One region of the Streptomyces sp. NPDC049040 genome, then DNA from elsewhere that is predicted to be linked to it. Evidence: riboswitches for the same ligand, from Rfam matches in the RefSeq annotation. Region 1 holds a riboswitch; each other region holds the start of a gene.
The links. A riboswitch is a leader RNA that binds a small molecule or an ion and turns the genes downstream of it on or off. The one in region 1 is predicted to bind cyclic di-AMP.
Positions count from the first base shown of each region.

Region 2: another riboswitch for cyclic di-AMP. It lies ahead of ACGFMP_RS20740 (NlpC/P60 family protein); the one in region 1 lies ahead of ACGFMP_RS10550 (peptidoglycan DD-metalloendopeptidase family protein).
Region 3: another riboswitch for cyclic di-AMP. It lies ahead of ACGFMP_RS16005 (C40 family peptidase); the one in region 1 lies ahead of ACGFMP_RS10550 (peptidoglycan DD-metalloendopeptidase family protein).

Region 1 is NZ_JBICTO010000003.1:306,571-312,463, reverse strand. It holds gene ACGFMP_RS10570 (hypothetical protein) at 1-480, opposite strand, end outside; gene ACGFMP_RS10565 (hypothetical protein) at 628-822, opposite strand; gene ACGFMP_RS10560 (uridine kinase) at 1,092-1,721, shown strand; gene ACGFMP_RS10555 (GNAT family N-acetyltransferase) at 1,795-2,811, shown strand; cyclic di-AMP (ydaO/yuaA leader) riboswitch at 3,200-3,390, shown strand; gene ACGFMP_RS10550 (peptidoglycan DD-metalloendopeptidase family protein) at 3,396-4,220, shown strand; gene ACGFMP_RS10545 (AAA family ATPase) at 4,320-5,893, opposite strand, start outside.
Region 2 is NZ_JBICTO010000007.1:267,415-273,307, forward strand. It holds gene ACGFMP_RS20725 (NlpC/P60 family protein) at 1-674, opposite strand, end outside; gene ACGFMP_RS20730 (sigma-70 family RNA polymerase sigma factor) at 953-2,011, opposite strand; gene ACGFMP_RS20735 (SgcJ/EcaC family oxidoreductase) at 2,008-2,433, opposite strand; gene ACGFMP_RS20740 (NlpC/P60 family protein) at 2,555-3,589, opposite strand; cyclic di-AMP (ydaO/yuaA leader) riboswitch at 3,596-3,753, opposite strand; gene ACGFMP_RS20745 (NlpC/P60 family protein) at 3,905-5,026, opposite strand; gene pcrA (DNA helicase PcrA) at 5,230-5,893, shown strand, end outside.
Region 3 is NZ_JBICTO010000005.1:103,373-109,265, forward strand. It holds gene ACGFMP_RS15985 (DUF1996 domain-containing protein) at 112-1,230, shown strand; gene ACGFMP_RS15990 (TetR/AcrR family transcriptional regulator) at 1,379-2,020, opposite strand; gene ACGFMP_RS15995 (ABC transporter ATP-binding protein) at 2,070-2,984, shown strand; gene ACGFMP_RS16000 (ABC transporter permease) at 2,974-3,741, shown strand; gene ACGFMP_RS16005 (C40 family peptidase) at 3,863-4,342, opposite strand; cyclic di-AMP (ydaO/yuaA leader) riboswitch at 4,346-4,519, opposite strand; gene ACGFMP_RS16010 (hypothetical protein) at 4,918-5,235, opposite strand; gene ACGFMP_RS16015 (ATP-dependent Clp protease proteolytic subunit) at 5,242-5,877, opposite strand.

The DNA.
Region 1 (5,893 bases):
CACCAGCCGGCCGTCCGCGAAGTCGAAGGAGGTGAAGGCCTTCGCCCAGCTGCCGTCGTAGGTGTAGAGCGGCGCGGGGTCGGCGGGGTCGGAAAGGTAGGGCACCAGCGCCTCGTACAGCGACTGGAGCCGCCCGGCCTCCGCCTCGCCGGGGCCGGCCGGAGCGGCGGCCGCGCTGTCCCGGCCCATCCACGCCGCGGACGCCACGACCGCGGCGATGGCCAGCAGCGGGCCGTACGGCATCATCACCAGCACCACCACCCCGGCGGCGGCCAGCAGCAGTGCGGGCCCGCGCCGGTCCTTGGGGGTGCGGTTCCACCAGCCGCCGGTCCAGGACGCCTGGCGGCGCATGCCGCGGGCGATGGTGATCACCGGGTGCAGCACGTCGGAGGCGCCGTCGGCGGCGCTGCGCGCCATGTCGCGACCGCGGACGAGCGCCGGTCGGCTGCTCAGGATGCTGGGAAGAGGACGCCTGGCCACGGTTGCTCCATGGGGTGGTTCGGGTGCGGGGACCGCGGGGGAGGCGCGGCGGTGCGGTGGGGGACGGATCGAAAGCGACCCGGGAGCGGGGCGGCCGCTCCCGGGTCTGCGGGTGACATACCTCGTGCCGTCTGCCGGGACGGCCCGTCAGATCCTGATCCCGCCCAGCAGGCCGGCCAGGCTCGCGCCGCCCGCCGTGATGCTCGGAGCGATGGCGGTACTCGCCAGGTAGAAGCCGAAGAGGGCGCTGACGATGCCGTGGGACACCTTCAGCCCGTCCTTGCGGAAGAACAGGAAGACGATGACGCCGAGCAGTACGACGCCGGAGATGGACAGGATCATGGGCTTTCTCCTGGGTGATGGGGACGGTCACCATGAGTTCTTCAAGGGTCACAAAAAGTCGCGATTCCCGCTCGGTGGCAAACGGGTGATTCGCCGAGGATCGCCCCAGGCGAGCGGGGTCCCGCGGGCCCGGACCGGTCCGCGCGCCGCCGCCGGTCCCGCCCGACGGGGTGGGCCCGGGGCGCGGTCCGCGCGCCGCCCCCGTCCCGCCCGGCGGGGCGGCCCCGGCCGCCCGCCGCGCAGGCGACCCGCTCCGGCAGGATGGCCGTGTGCAGCTCACCCCGATCACCTGGCCCCGGCTCGCGGAAGCCCTCGCCGACCGGATCGCCTCGGCCCCGCCGCCCGCGGGCCCCTGGTGGCGTGTCGCGGTGGACGGCGCGCCCGCGGCCGGCACCGCCGACCTCGCCGACGCGCTGGCCGCCGCACTGCCCGCGCTCGGCCACCCGGTGCTGCGGGTGCGGGCCCAGGGCTTCTGGCGGCCCGCGTCGCAGCGCCTGGAGTACGGGCACGAGGACGTGGACGCGTACTACCAGCTCTGGCTGGACACCGGTGCGCTGCGCCGCGAGGTGCTCGAACCGCTCGGGCCGGCCGGCAGCGGGCGCGCCCTGCCGTCGCTGCGCGACCCCGGCACCGACCGCTCCACCCGGGCGGACTACGTGGCGCTGCCGCCCGGCGGGGTCCTGGTGCTGGACGGACCGCTGCTGCTCGGCCAGGGTCTGCCGCTGGATCTGACGGTCCATCTGCGGCTGTCGGAGGGCGCGCTGCGGCGGCGTACGGAGCCGGCCGAGCACTGGACGCTGCCCGCCTACGAGCGGTACGCCCGTGAGGCGCTGCCGGAAGAGAGCGCCGATGTCCTGGTACGTGCCGACGACCCGCGGCATCCGGCGTGGACCGGCTGACGGCGCGGCACGGTCCCGCACCCCGGACCGCCTTGCCGTGGGGGTACGCGCCCCGCTAGCGTCCTCGAACACCATGACTGTCGCCACCGCGCCGCTGACCGCCGAGCACATACCCCTGGCCGTGCAGCGCTACGACCGCTGGTTCTCGCGCGCCCGGCGTCCCCCCTCCCAGCGGTCCTGGCTGGCCGACGGACCCGTGCGCGGCGACGAGCTGGTGGGCAAGCTGCACGCCGTCCCGGGTCTCGAGGCGTGCCGCGCCCTCGACGGCGACGGCAATCTGATCGGCTACCTCGCCGCCCAGCCGGTCACCCTCTCCCCGGACGACCCGGCGGCGCTGCGCACCCACCCGCGCTCCGCCCTGGTCCCCTACGGCGGCCACGCGCTGCCGGGCGGGCGGGAGACCGAGGTGCTGCGGTCGCTCTACGCCAAGGTCGCGGAGCGGCTGGTCGCCGACCGCCGCCTGGTGCACTACGTGCAGGTGCCCGCCGGGGAGGTCGCCACCGCCCCCTGGGCGGACCTGGGCTTCGGGCGCGAGCTGGTGCACGGCCTGATGGCGGTCAAGGCCAGGGGCCGCCAGCCGCGCGGCGTCGACGGCCTCGGCATCAGGCGGGCCGGTCCCGGCGACCTGCCGCAGGTGGGCCGGATGGCCGCCGAGTCGTCGCGGCGGCAGCGCGAGTCGGCGATGTTCCAGCCCCAGCCGGAGGGCGCGCTCGCCGCGCTGCGGCTGCACTACGCCGACGCGCTCGCCGACCCGCGCTGCGGTGCCTGGATCGCCTCCCGCAGGGGTGAGGAGATCGCCATGGTGCTGCTCGTCCCCGCCGTCCCTGACCCGGTGATACCGGAGTCCTGTGTCGAACTCGCCGAGGCGTACGTGGAGCCTTCCGCACGGGGCGAGGGCATCAGCCGGGTGCTGGTGGCGACCGCGCTTGCGTGGGCGTACGACAACGGCCACCGCTACATGTCGGCCCGCTGGCACTCCGCCTCGCCGCTGGCCGCCGGGCACTGGCCCGCGGTCGGCTTCCGGCCGGTCGGCTACCGGCTCAGCAGGAATCTCGACGCGCGGATCGGCGGGGCGCCGGGGAGTTACTGAAGCGGCGGCTGACGTGCCGTCGGCTGCAATTCAGGTCATAGGTCAAAATCCGGTGCAATTCCGGCATTTCGCAGTGAGGTGGCTCACTGTCCCGCCGTCGAGTGACAGGCGTCACCGCGGGAACACGGTCCGGCTTCCCCGCGACACCCACTGTTCCCGACCTGCCCCGTTTGTCACCCCTCGCCCCTCGATGGTCCACCCGCCGTGACGGCCGCGCACACGTACCGCCGTACCGGGATGGCGAGGAGTAACCGCCGGTACGGGCGGAATGGTGCGGCATGCCGCGTTTGGTTGCCCGCCGCTCCGGGGGTCGTCTAGCTTCGCCGTACCGCGGGCAGGACGCCCGCGGCATCCGCCGGGCGGGACGCCGAATCCTGCCGCCGCCCGGTACCGGGAACAGCCGAGCAACTCAGGGCAGGAGCGGGGGACCCAGGCAAGCCGCCGTCCGGGAGCACCGGACGGCTCGGGGTGAAGCCGCGCCGCCGTACGCGCAACCGCACAGCGCGGACACGGCGGGACGCGGCCGGGCATCTCCTGCCCGAACCCGACAGCTCACCTCGCAGGCGTAGGAGAGGAATTCCCCCATGCCCGCAAAGGGACAGCACCGCAAGCCCCGCTCGCTCAACAGCCTCACCCGGGTGTGCATCGCCGCCGGCACCGGAGGCGTCGCCCTCGCGCTGCCGCTGGTCACCGTCGGCCACGCGTCCGCCGCGGAGCCGGCCAAGGCGTCCGCCGCCGTGTCGGCCAAGGCCCAGTACACCGTGGCCCCCGGCGACACCCTGTCGAAGATCGCCACCGCCCACCACGTCAAGGGCGGCTGGAAGGCGCTGTACAAGGCCAACGAGAAGGTCATCGGCACCAACCCGAGCCTGATCCGCCCCGGCCTGCACCTCACGCTGAACACCGCCCCGGTCAAGGCCGCGCCCGCCCCGGCGAAGAAGGCCGCCCCGGCCCCGGCGAAGAAGGCCGCGCCCGCCGCTGCCAAGAAGGCCGTCAGCTCCAGCGGCTACACCAAGCCGGTCGGCGACGCGGCCATCGGCACCCCGTACCACGCCCAGGGCTCCAACTGGTCGTCCGGCTACCACACCGGTGTCGACTTCCTGGTCTGGAGCGGCACCCCGGTCCACTCCGTCGCCGCGGGCACCGTGATCCACGCGGGCGCGGACGGCTCCTACGGCAACGACGTGATCATCCGGCACGCCGACGGCAAGTACACCCTGTACGGCCACCTGACCAACCCGGTCGTCTCGGTCGGCCAGACCGTCACCGCGGGCCAGGAGATCGGCATATCCGGCGCCACCGGCAACGTCACGGGCCCGCACCTGCACTTCGAGGTGCGCACCACCCCCGACTACGGCTCCGACATCGACCCGGTCGCCTACCTCGCCGCGCACGGCGTCACCATCTGATCCACCCGACGCCCCAGGACGTGCCCGCCCGGTCTTCACCACCGGGCGGGCACCGCCGTTTCCCGGCCGCCGTCCCTGTACGGCCGGCGCCTTCCGCGATCAGTCGAACAGCCCGGCCAGTTCACCGCGGGAGACCACGCCGAGCTTCGGATACGCCTTGTAGAGGTGGTAGCCGACGGTCCGCGGGCTCAGGAACAGCCGGGCCGCGATGTCCTTGTTGGACAGCCCTTCCGCGGCGAGCCGTACGATCTGCGACTCCTGCGGGGTGAGCCCCGCAGCCGCGTCCACCGGGCCGCTCTCCCGGCCCGCCTCTGGCACCGCACCGCCCGCCGCGCCCAGCTCACCGCGGGCCCGGTCCGCCCACGGGCGCGCGCCGAGCCTCTCGAAGGCGTCGAGGGCGCCGCGCAGCCGCACCCTGGCCTCGTTCTTGCGCCGCGCCCGCCGCAGCCACTCCCCGTACAGCAGCTCCGTGCGGGCCGACTCCATGGCGCGCCGGTGCGGGTCGTGCGCCGCCAGCGCATCGAGGAAGTAGGCCTCCGCCTCCGCGTCCGGCGCCCGCAGGGCCCGGCAGCGGGCCACCAGCGCCGCCGCCCACTGCTGCCCGGTGCGCGCCGCCCACGCCTCGAACCGGGCGAAGGATGCGTCCGCCCGCCCGGGCACGCCGAGCCGGACCGCCGCCTCCACCAGGTCGGGCACGCTGCGGGTCGCGCAGATGTGATGGCGCACCGACTCCTCGCCGAGCAGCGCGAACCGGTCGAGCGCCGCCCGTGCCCGGCCGAGCCCCAGCTCCAGCAGGCCCTGCGACCAGTACGCCCATGGGGCGCCCGGCGCCATCGCCGTACCCGAGCCGCCCGCCAGCGCCGCGTCCACCAGCCGGCGGCAGCCGTCCTCGTCGCCGCGCACCGCCGCGATGTGCGCCAGGGCGCTGCTCAGCTGGCTCACCCACTGGCGCTGCCCGGTGTCGGCGGCGATCCGCAGCCCCTCGGCGGCGGTCGCCGCCGCGTCGTCGAAGCGGCCGTCGAAGATCTCCGCCTCCGCCCGGAAGAACATGATCGTGGTGAGCCGCCCCACCCCGCCGCTCTCCCGGCTCTCCGCGGCGAGTGCCGTCGTCAGCTCGTGCGACTGCGCGTCCTGGCCCAGTGTCAGGCCCACCCCGCAGAGCATCACCAGGTCCCGCGGGTCGACCCGGCCGCCGTGCGCCGCCCTGGCCGCCGCACCCGCCTCACCGACGTCGGGCGGCACCCGCCCGGCCGCGTCACGTCCGAGGGCGCCGGTCAGGAAGCGGGCGACCGGCAGGATCGCGGCGTCCGCCGGCAGGTCGAGCGCGGCCAGCCGCTCGACGGTGTCCGCGACCTCGTCGGCGCCGAGATACCAGGCGGTGTGCGTGGCCTGCACCAGCATCCGCGCCGCCCGCGCGGGATCGCCCGCCGCGGCCAGGCCTGCCCCCTCGGTGAGCAGCCGGTGCGCCCCGGGGAAGTCGCCCTCCCAGAAGCCGGCCAGGCCGCGGACGTGCAGCGACCGCGCCATTGCCTGCCCCGCGGCGTCACCGCCCGCGGCTGCGGCCGAGCGGGCGGCGAGCTCCGCGAAGGAGCGGGCCCGCGGGATCTCGCCGGCCTCCGAGGCGGACTCGGCGGCCAGCAGCAGGCGGCGCAGCCGGGCCCGCGGGTCGGTGC
Region 2 (5,893 bases), on a different contig from region 1:
GCCACGGCGGCCCGCTGGGCCGCGGTCAGCCGTGCGAGCAGCGCCTGGGCGGCGGCGAGTTTCGAGGTGACGGTGCGCTTGTGGTCCGCGACCCTGGCCTGCGCGTCACGCAGCGCGTCCAGCTTGTCCGCGGCCCGCGCCCTGGTGTCGGCGATGCCCTGCTGCTGGGTCGCCAGCCGGGACAGCGCGGCGCTCTGCCGGCTGCCTGCCTGGTCCATGTACGAGGCCCGGGCGAGATACGTCTCCGGGGTCGAGCTGAGCGCGAGTTGCAGCAGCGGGTCGACACCCCCGGTGCGGTACTGCGCCGCGGCGATGGTGCCCAGCGCGTCCCTGGTGCTGTTCAGCTTCGCGGTCTTGCGGGCCAGTTCGTCCTGGAGGGCACTGACCGCGGCGCTCGCGGTGTCGGCCTGCTCCTTGGCTCCGTCGTAATCCTCCGTGGCCTGCTCCGCCTGCTGGTAGAGCGCCGTCACCTGCGTCCTGACCTGGTCCGGGGTGAGCTGCGGCTCCGCGTGCCCGGTCTCGGCGAGCAGTGAGACGGAGGCGGCGGACGCCAGCGCGAGGGTGACCCCGATCCGGGCGGTCGTACGGGTGGAGGCCGAGCGGGTGCCGCCGTCGTTGCGGGCGGGGCGTTTCCTGCGGTGTGCGGCGGTGTGGACGGGACTGTGTGAGGCCATTGCGGGCCGTCACTCCTTCCAGGGGACGGCCCGGCGGCGCCTGCACGGGGGAGCAGGAAGCCGCCGGGCCTTCGGCGGGGGCGGCCGGTGCCGTCCCGATCGGACGGCAGTGGGGTGTCGGCCACCTGAGGAGCGACGCTAAACCTGCCGGGGGCCGCACCGGGCCGCGGTGACCGGGACTGTCCCGTATCGGTCGGCCCCTGCAAGGAAACGACCGCCGTTCGACGGGTGACCCGGCAGGAAAGGGACCCAGCCTGACCGATGAGCCGTTTTCCCGCTCATCGTCCGGCGTGCGCGCCCACGCCCGCGCCCGCCGGCGCCTCCCCGTACCCCGGCGCCTCCCGGTGTCCGGGCGCGCCCTCGTACACCGGCGGCAGCCCGAACACCGCGGGCAGGCCGGGGTCGGCGAAGACCGTGATCCGCGCGATCGCGGCGCCGGCGCCGTCATCGGCCGGTCCCGCGGTGAGCACGACGACACCGAAGGCCCGGTGGACCCCGCCGTCCCGCAGGTAGACCGCCGCCGCGGGCTGGCCGTTCGCGCCGGCCGGGACCATCCGCCAGTCCCCGGGCGAGCCGAGGCCGGCCATGGCCTGCGCCGCCGCGTCCTCCCCCGAGTACCAGACAGCCGACGGCGGCAGCTCCAGCGTGGCGTCGGCCCGCAACAGCTGCTGCAGGGCGGCCGCGTCCGCGGTCACGAAAGCCTCGACGTAGCGCGCGAGAAGCGCCCTGACCTGCGGTTCGTCCGGCTCGACGATCCGGTCCGCGGCCGGTGCGACCGCCTCGATACGGGCCCGGGCACGCTGTAGGCCGCTCTTGACCGCGACGACGGTGGTGCCGAGCATCTCGGCGACCTCCGCAGCCGGGAAGGCCAGCACCTCGCGCAGCAGCAGCACCGCCCGCTGCCGGGGCGGCAGATACTGGAGGCCGGCGATCAGCGCGAGCCGCAGGTGCTCCCGCGACACCGCGACCGCCTCGGGGCCGTCCGACTCCGCCGTCACCATCGCGTCGGGCAGCGGCTCCAGCCAGCCCGCGTGGCCCTCGGCGGCGACCGGCCCCACGCCCTCGCCCGGTGCGCCGAGCCCCGAGGGCAGCTGGCGCCGCGACCCGTGCCGCAGGGCGGTCAGGCAGGTGTTGGTCGCGATCTGGTACAGCCAGGTCCGCAGCGAGGACCGCCCCTCGAAGCGGCCGTAGGCGCGCCAGGCCCGCAGATACGTCTCCTGCACCAGGTCCTCGGCGTCGTGCACCGAGCCGAGCATCCGGTAGCAGTGCGCCAGCAGTTCGCGGCGGTAGGGCTCGGTGCGCCGGGTGAAGTCGGCTTCCGGCGGCGCGGTGGTCACGACGATTCCGCCGGGCCGATGTGGTTGGCCTCGATGAGCCAGCGGCCGTCGCGCCTGGCAAGGACCCAGGTCACCGTCTCGTGCTGCCCGGACCCGGCTTCGTCCTGCTCCGCCGTGACGGTGGCGCTGCGCGTGCGCACCAGGGCGACGTCCGGGGAGATCAGCCGGATGCGCTCGATCTCGTGGTTGCGCCGGGTGCCGTGCAGCGAGCCGGCGAAGGCGCCGGCCATGACGGTTCCGATCTCCTCCTCGCCCTCCAGCCGGCGGCCGGGCAGGATCACCCACGCCTCTGGCGCGTACCACGCGGTGAATGCGGCCGCGTCACCCGCCTCCCAGGCCCGCGTCATACCGCGGAAGACCTCGCGGACGGCGCGGTCGTGCTCGTGTTGCGCGGCGGCCTGGGGCGTCGTGGTGCTGGTCATGGAGGGCTTCCTCTCGTACCGCTCGGACCTGTCACGGGTATGGACACGGTGCGGCGGCGAAAGGAATCGGTGCGCGAGGAAGGCGTCCCCGTGGACCGGTCGGGCGGGGGCGGCCGGGCGGTCAGGCGACCCGGCGCGCGGTGGCGAAAGGCATCCAGCTCAGCGGGGCGACCTCGACGAACGCGCCGGTGTGCGGGGCGTGCACGATCTGCCCGTTGCCCAGGTAGATGCCCACGTGGGACAGCCCGGAGTAGAAGAAGACCAGGTCGCCGGGTTGCAGATCGGCCTTCGAGACGGGCACGCCCTCCTTGGCCTGGTCGTAGGTGGTCCGGCCGATCTTGACGCCCGCCGCGCGGTAGGCGGCCTGCGTCAGGCCGGAGCAGTCGTACGAGCCGGGGCCCGTGGCGCCGTAGACGTACGGCTTGCCGCGCTGGGCGAGGGCGAAGCTGATCGCGGCGGCGGCGCGGCCGGTCGCGGGGCCCGAGTAGGTGTAGCTCGTCTTGGACGACGAGCCCTTGTTCATGCCGGCGATCTTGGCGCGCTGCTCGGCGGTGAGGCTGTTGAGCAGCTTCTGCGCGGCCGCCAGCTTCGTCTGCACCGTCTTCTTCTGGGTGGCCAGCGTCTTCTGCGCGTTGGTGAGCTGGGTCAGGCTCGCGGTGGCCTGGGCCCGCTGGATCGACGCCTGCTCCTGCTGGATCTGGAAGTTCTTCAGCGCCTCGGTCTGCGTCGTGGACAGCTGGCTGACCATGTGCGACTGGTTGAGGAACTGCTCCGGGTCGGCGGCGAGCAGCAGCTGCACCGTCTGGTCGATGCCGCCGTCGCGGTACTGCTCGCTGGCGAACTGGCCCAGCACCCGGCGGCTGTCGTTCATCTGCTGGGTCTTCCGGGCGACCTGCGTCAGCAGCTGGTTGGTCTTGTCCCGCTGCGTGTCGGTCTGCTCCTTGGCCTGGTCGTAGTTCTGCGTGGCGACCTCGGCCTGCTGGTTCAGGGTGTCGATCTGCGCCTTGACCTCGGTGATGGAGGGCTTGGCGGGCGCCGCGGTCGCGCTCTCGCTGAGCAGGGTGACGGAGGCGATGGCCGCCGCGGTGACACCGACCGCCGCACGGGGGGCGGTCGAGGCGAGTATCCGAGGACGCGGCTTGCGGTGCGACGCCACGAAGGCGACTCCTTCCGTGAACCGCCGACCGGGTTAGCTGACGGGTTCGGGCTGGGAAGGTCGCCCTACGGGCCGGACGCATTGCTGCGTCTGTCCCGATTCACCCCAATGGTGCCTGGTGGGTCCCCGGTTCCGGCCTGGGCCGGATTGAGCGGAGGCGGCGCGGTACCGGCACTTTCACCGGCGGCGAACGCACCACCTAGCGGGATACCGTACTCAACTTGTACGGAGGTTGGGAAGTTTGGATTGCAACGTGAGCGAAATCGCTTTGTGATCTTACGGTTGGTGATCGGGTCGGTGGGGATCCGTGCCGGATCAGTAGGGGCGAACCGCCCCATAGAACGGCATTTCGGTGATCGGTGCGACCTTGACGACCGTTCCCGTGTGCGGAGCGTGGATCATGTTGCCCTCGCCGATGTAGATGCCGACGTGGCTGTGGTCGCTGTAGAAGAAGATCAGGTCGCCAGGTTCGAGGTCCGACTGCGACACCCGGGTGCCCACGCCGACCTGCTCGCCGGTCGTCCGCGGCAACGTGATGCCGGCCGCCTTGTACGCCGCCTGCGTCAGGCCCGAGCAGTCGAAGGACGAGGGGCCGGTCGCGCCCCACACGTAGGGCTTGCCCAGCTGGTCGTGCGCGAAGGCGATGGCCTTGGCCGCCACCGACGAATTCGCCGGGGTCGTGGGCGCCTTCGCGCCGGACTTCGCGGCCGCCTTCGCCGCGGCCGCCGCCTTGGCCTTCTCCTGCGCCGCGATGGCGGCGGCCTTCTTCTTGGCCTCCGCCTCCTGCTTGGCCTGGAGCGCCGCGAGCCGCGCCTTCTCCTGCGCGGTGAGGCTGTTCAGCAGTTGCTGTGCCGCGCCCAGCTTGGTCTGCACATCGGCCTTGGCCGTCCGCAGTTGCGCCTGCTGGGTGGTCAGCGTCGCCAGGCTCTTGGCCGCCTCGATGCGCTGCTGGGTGGCTGCCGCCTGCTGCACCCGGTAGGACTCGACGGCCGTCTTCTGCCGCTTGCCCAGCAGGCTGGTCAGGTGCGACTGGTCGAGCAGCGACTGCGGGTCGGTCGCCATCAGGTAGCGCCCGGTCGAGTCGTCGCCGCCCGAGCGGTACTGCGCCGCCGCGTACTGCCCGAGCACCCGGCGGGAGTCGTTCAGCGCCTGCGTCTTCTGGGCTGCCTGCGCCAGCAGCTTGTTGACGGTGGCGTTCTGCTGTGCGGTCGTCTCCTTGGCCCCGTTGTACTTCTCGGTGGCCACCTCCGCCTGGTGCATCAGCGAGTCGACCTTCGCCTTCACCTCGGCGATCGACGGCTGCGGCGCGGGCGCGGCGGGCGCGGCGCCCGCGGTCTCGGAGAACAGGGTCACGGTGGCCAGCGCGGCCGTCGTCAGCCCCACGGCTGTGCGTGGGGCGGTGAGTATCGCGGTTCGGGCCTTACGGTGTGTCGCCATGCCGGGCGGACTCCTTTCGGACGCTGCCTGGTGCGGCACCGTAGCCGGGCGACGGCACCGCTGGGAAGGGCGGTGTCCGATAGGCCCGATACCTTTTCGTAATCAAGTCGGATTCCCGGCCGCTCGTCACGCAGGGTGGCAACGAGGCCACCCATGAGGAAGCGGGCATCGGTGTCGGTGCGGACGCATAGACTCGGGAGGCGATGAGCAGCCTCTTTGACGACGACTTCCTGCCCGGTCTGCACGTGGCGCCGGAACCGGCCGATCCCGACGCGCCGCCGCCCCCGGAGGACTGGGGATCCGGCAGCGGCCCCGGCGGCGGACGCGACGCGTACTACCGCGACGGCGCCCCGCGCCCCGCCACCGACCCCGCCCAGCTGCTCGAAGGGCTCAACCCCCAGCAGCGCGCGGCCGTGGAGCACGCAGGCGGCCCGCTGCTCATCGTCGCAGGCGCGGGCTCCGGCAAGACCCGGGTCCTCACCCACCGCATCGCCCACCTGCTCTCCGCCCGCGACGTCCACCCCGGCTCGATCCTCGCGATCACCTTCACCAACAAGGCCGCGGGTGAGATGAAGGAGCGGGTCGAGCAACTGGTCGGCCCGCGCGCCAAGGTGATGTGGGTCTCCACCTTCCACAGCGCCTGCGTGCGCATCCTGCGCCGCGAGTCGAAGGTGCTCGGCTTCACCTCGTCGTTCTCGATCTACGACGCCGCCGACTCCAAGCGCCTGATGGCCCTGGTCTGCCGGGACCTCGACCTCGACCCGAAGCAGTACCCGCCGAAGTCCTTCAGCGCGAAGATCTCCAACCTCAAGAACGAGCTCATCGACGAGGAGACCTTCGCCGCGCAGGCCGACGGCGGCGCGTCCC
Region 3 (5,893 bases), on a different contig from region 1:
CTGGGAGAGCGCTCTCCCAGAACCCAGGATCGCCGGTGCCGCGCCTCTCCCGGCGAGTGTGGACTGTCATGCCCACAACATCCCCCCATCACTGCGCACAAGGAGGTTTCCATGGCACGGAGGCCGAGAAGGATTCCCGGGCTGCTCGTCGCCCTCGCGCTGGTCACAGCCGGCGGCGGCGCGCTGCTCACCGCGAACTCGGCTGCCGGCGAACCGGCCGCGTCGTCGGCGGGTTCGCCCGCCGCGGCCCACGGTGCGGCCGCCGGCGCGATGCCCGAGATGCCGGGCATGGCGGTGTCCGACCAGACGTCGGGCGACGACCCGGACGGCGACGGCTACATCATGGCCAACCCGCCGGTGACCGGCGTGACTCCGTCGACGTACGACCCGCCGCACGCGTACTTCCACGAGTTCCAGGCCAAGTGCGCGCCCGACCACACCGCACCCGACGACCCGATCGTCTACCCCGGGCAGCCGGGCAAGTCCCACGACCACACCTTCATGGGCAACACCAGCACGAACGGCAACTCCACGACGGCGTCGCTGGACGCGGCGGGCGGCACGGCGTGCCTGGCGCCCGGGGACAAGTCGGCGTACTGGATGCCGTCCCTCTTCAAGGGCACCCAGAAGATCCTGCCGGTCGGGCCGCAGACGATCTACTACAAGTCGTCGGTCAACGACTACACCTCGGTGCGGCCCTTCCCCAAGGGGCTGCGGTTCGTGGTGGGCAACCCGATGCAGTCCCAGGACGAGTTCAAGAACCTCAAGGGCACGGTCGAGGGCTGGGAGTGCGGGCAGAGCTACCACAACTGGAACTTCCCGGCGAGCTGCCCCAGCACCCAGGACGCCCAGCTGAACATCCGGCTGCAGGCGCCCAGTTGCTGGGACGGCATCCACCTCGACACCCCTGACCACAAGAGCCACATGGCCTATCCGGTGGCCTGGGGCGCGAACCAGAACGTGTGCCCCGCCGACCACCCCGTCGCGCTGCCGATGATCGAGTTCAAGATGGCCTGGCCCGTCAACGGCGACATGTCGCAGGTGCGCCTGGCCAGCGGCGCGGGCTACTCCTTCCACTACGACTTCTTCGCCGACTGGGACACCGCCACCCAGTCCGCCATGGTCGCCCACTGCATCAACGGCGGCCTGCAGTGCGACGCACACGGCTACGACCAGTCCCAGCCCGGCAAGGGCGCCGTCCTCGACAGCAACTACCGGCTCATCCACTGACCCGTCCGGACGCGCTCTCCCGGGCGGGTTTTCCCCACCCCTCCGGGAGAGCGCTCTCCAAAATCATCGGGCACCCGGCCCGACCCCGACGCGGCATGCATTCCGCGCCCATGGGCGGACGTGGCCCCCGCGAACGCCGGTCCGTGCCTCAGGGCTTCCGTGCGACGGCCGCCTCGACCATGGCCACCAGATCGGTCAGGTCCGCTTCGAACTCCGCCTCCCAGTCGACCGGCTGGTCCAGATGGCCGGCCAGCGCGCCATGCCCTGGCAGCGTGCCGGTCGGCAACTGCCCGCGCCGCCCCCGCGGATCGAGGCTGCCGGGTCCGAACCGGCCACCGGCCTCGGAGGCGATCCAGCCGAGGACGAACGTGCTCACCAGCCGCTCCAGCCGCGGGACTTCGGCCGGCGAAATCCCCGCGTCGAGCAGGACGGTGTAGAGCAGGTCGACGGTGCGCACGGCGTCCGGCGCGACGGCGGGCCGCGAGAACAGCAGACCGGCCGCCCACGGGTGCCCCAGCGAGAGGGTGCGGGCGGTGCGGGCGAACAGCCGCAGCCGCTCGCGCCACTCGCTCTCCTGCGAGGCCGCGCCCGGCGCCGCCTCGTACAGCCGCCCCAGCATCCGCCCCACCAGGGCGTCGAGCAGGCCGCCCTTGTCCTTGACGTGCGGGTAGAGGGCCATCGGCGTCAGGCCGACGGCCTGTGCGACCGCCCGCATCGACAGCCCCTCGAGGCCGCGCTCGTCGGCGATCGCCTCGGCGGCGTCCAGGATTTCTTCCCGTTTCCCACTCATGGCTCTACACTGTAGATCTATACACTGTAGATCACTTACGGGAGGCGATGTGCTCGCAGTGGAGGGACTGGTCAAGAGCTACGGGAGCCGGCGCGCGCTGGACGGCTTCTCGCTCACCGTGCGGCCCGGCGAGATCGCCGGGCTCATCGGGCACAACGGGGCGGGCAAGACCACGTTCGTGGAGGTGGTGACCGGTCTGGTCCGACCGGACACGGGCCGGGTGGCGGTCTGCGGTGTCGACGCGACGGCCGCGCCCCGGGCCGCCCGCGCCGTACTCGGCGTCGCCCCGCAGGACATCGCCCTCTACCCGAGGCTCACCGTCCGCGAGCAGCTGCGGCTGTTCGCCGGCCTGGCCGGACTGCGGCGCGCCGCCGCCGGCCGCGCCGCCGGGCGGATCGCCGAGGAACTGCTGCTCACCGACGTGCTCGACCGGCCCTGCGCGGCACTCTCCGGCGGCCAGCGGCGCAGGACCCAGGCAGCCGCCGCGATGGTCGGCGCTCCGCGGGTGCTGCTGCTCGACGAGCCGACGGCGGGGGCCGACCCGCAGACCCGGCAGGCGCTCCTCTCGGCCGTACGGTCCAGGGCCGCCGCCGGCGCCGCGGTCGTCTACACCACCCACTACCTGCCGGAATTGGTCGACCTGGACGCGACCCTCGCGGTCGCACGGGCCGGCCGGGTGGTCGCACGCGGCGAGCGCGCCGCCCTCACCGCCGGGCTCCCGGGCGAGATCCGGGTCACCCTCGATCCGGCGGCGCCTTCCCTACGCTCCGGCCTGCCCCAGGAGCTGCGCTCCAGGAGCCGCACCGATCCCGACGGGGTACTGCGGATCAGCAGCGCCGACCCGCCCGCCGACCTGGCCGCGCTGCTCGCCGCGGGCTGCGCACCGCTGACCGTCGACGTACGCAGCCCGGACCTGGACGACCTCTACCGGGCGCTCGCCGAGGAGGCTCCGTATGCGGCCTGACACCCGCGGCTTCCTGCTGCGCACCGGAGTGCTGGTCCGGCTCAACACGACCGTGCTGCTGCGTGAACCGGGCCCGCTGCTCGGCAGGATCGTCATGCCGGTGGTGGTGCTGCTCGCGCTGCGCCCGCTCTACGAGGCGGCGCAGGGGGCGGCGGACGGGACCGCGCAGGCGGTGATCGGGTCGCTGGTGACGTTCTCGCTGCTCGCGCTGTCGATCGTGGGCACCTCGATCCTGTCCGAGCGGACCTGGCGGACCTGGGACCGGCTGCGGACGACCCCCGCGGGGGCGGCCGAACTCCTGCTCGGCAAGGCGGTGCCGGTCTTCTGCGTGCTCGCCGCCCAGCAGGCGGTGGTGCTCGGCTTCGGCGTGGCCGTGCTGGGGATGCCGGTCGCAGCGCCGCTGCTGCTGCTGGCGGCGTGTGCCGCCTGGGGGCTCGCGCTGCTCGGCCTCGGCACCGCGCTCGGCGTACTCGCCCGCAGCCCCGGCCAGTTGGCGGCCCTGCACGACATCGGCGCGCTGGTGCTCACCACGTTGGGCGGCGCGCTGGTGCCGGTGGCCGAACTGCCGGGCTGGGCCCGTGCCATCGCGCCCGCCTCGCCGGGGTATTGGGCCGCGCACGCGCTGCGTGCCGCCGCTGCCGGCGACACCGCGGGTACCCTCGCCGCGGTCGCGGTGCTGCTCGGTGTGGCGTCGGCGGCAGGCGCGGTCGCCGCCCTGCGCATCACACGCGGGTGGGGCCGGGCCGCGACCGTGTGACCGGTCAGGGCCCGCCGCGGGCGTGCCGGGCGGGTGCCCACCGCGGTCCGGGGTGCGCCGGGCGCGCGTTGGGCGCCGTCGCGGGCGCGTTGCGCAGCATGCCCGACACGCCGGGCGGACGTCACACCCGGCCGTACCACACGCTCCTGGTCCAGATGTGTTCCAGCCGGACCCGCGCGCCGGTCTTGGGCGCGTGCCAGATCTCGCCACCGCCTGCGTAGATCCCGACGTGGTAGACGGACGACGCCGCGGAACCGGCGTGGAAGAACACCAGGTCGCCCGCGCGGCGCGCGGAGGCGGAGACGTGCCTGGTGCTGCGGTACTGCGCCGCCGCGGTGCGCGGCAGCTTCTTGCCCGCCTGCTTGAACGAGTACAGCGTCAGGCCCGAGCAGTCGAAGCGGCTGGGGCCGGTGGCGCCCCACTGGTAGGGCGAGCCCTGCTTGGAGGCCGCCACGCCGAGGGCCTTCACGGCCATCGTGGCGGCGCCCGCCTGCTGTGCCGCACCCGGCAGCAGCGCGGGTACGGCGACTGCCGCGGCCGTGAACAGGGACGCGGCCCCGATCCGTGACAGCCGTGCGGACAGGACGTGAGGCGCGGTCATGCGCAACCCTTCGTCGTCAGCCTGCGAAGGATGACCTGTCGGGTTCGGGCAGGCGAAGATGCCCGGCCGCATGCAGCGGCTTCACCCCAAGAGGTGGCCCGTACGTGCTCCGGGCCGGCCCCGTCGTGCCTGGGTCCTCCGCTCCCGCCGTTGCACTCGTGTCGACCTGGCATCCACACGCCGGCGGGACTCGGCGTCCGTGCGGACCGCCCCGCCACGGCGGCGGGGGCTTGTCGTCACTACGGATCGTGACGCACCCGGCACGTCGGCACCGGGCGGGAAACGCCCGATGTGATTCTCGTCACAGCGCCGCTGCCCGAGTGCCGACGCTGGGCCCTTCGGGTGGTCCGCGCTTTCGCCGGCCTGTGTGACCTGCGCGCTTGCCGAGCGTCGGCAGGCGGGCGCGCAACCGCGCCCCCGGTCCGCGCCGGGGTCGCCGATCCGCCAATGGGCTGAGCCGGTGTTCGGCCGAACCGGGGTCGGCCGTGCCGCTGAGTGACGATCACGGCCGACGATCCCTCAGTCCGCCCCCGCCCGCCCTGCTTGGGGCCGGCGGCCTGTCCGGCGCGCGACCGTCAGCCGGGCGGCGGCGTGCGCTGCTCGGGCGGCACCGCGGCGAGCGACGACCGGCGTTCGCCGTCCAGGACCCGCAGCGCCCGCCCCAGCGTGGCGTGATGCATCTCCGTCTCGCCGCGCAGGTGCATCACCGTCAGCGCCTCGCGCAGCGCCACCGCGCGACCCACCAGCGCCTGGGCCGCGCGCAGCGCCGAGTAGGTGTCCGCGGTGCGCGCGGGGTTGATCCTGCCGAGCAGGTCGACGACCTCGAGGTAGCAGTCGATCAGCTCGCCCTCGGAGCGGGTCAGCGCCGGCAGCGGCGGCAGTTCCGGCACCACGGGGCCTCACCGCAGGCCGTAGGAGGGACTGTTGGCCTTGCGGCTGGTGGTCAGCCGGTCCACCAGGCCGTAGGCGACGGCGGCTTCGGCGTCGAAGACCTTGTCCCGCTCGATGTCGGTGCGGATCCGCTCGATGTCCTGGCCGGTGTGCCGGGCCAGCAGCGTCTCCAACCGCTCGCGGGTGCGGAGCAGTTCCCTCGCCTGGATCTCCAGGTCCGACACGTCGCCCTGCACCACGTCGCCCAGCGACGGCTGGTGGACCAGGATCCGCGCCCCCGGGGTGATCATGCGCTTGCCCGGTGCGCCGGCCGTCAGCAGCACCGCGGCCGCCGAGGCCGCCTGCCCGATGCAGACCGTGGCCACGTCGCAGGTGACGAACTGCATCGTGTCGTAGATCGCGGTCATGGCGGAGAAGGAGCCGCCCGGCGAGTTGATGTAGAGGTGGATGTCCTGATCCGGGGAAGCGCTCTCCAGATGGATGAGCTGGGCCATCACGTCGTTCGCCGAGGTGTCGTCGATCTGGGTGCCCAGGAAGACGATCCGCTCCTGGAGCAGCTTGGAGTAGGGGTCCATGGTGCGGACGCCGGTGCTGCTGCGCTCGGTGAACTCCGGCAGCACGTAGCGGGCGGTGGGTCGGAACATGCGGGCACCCTCCTCA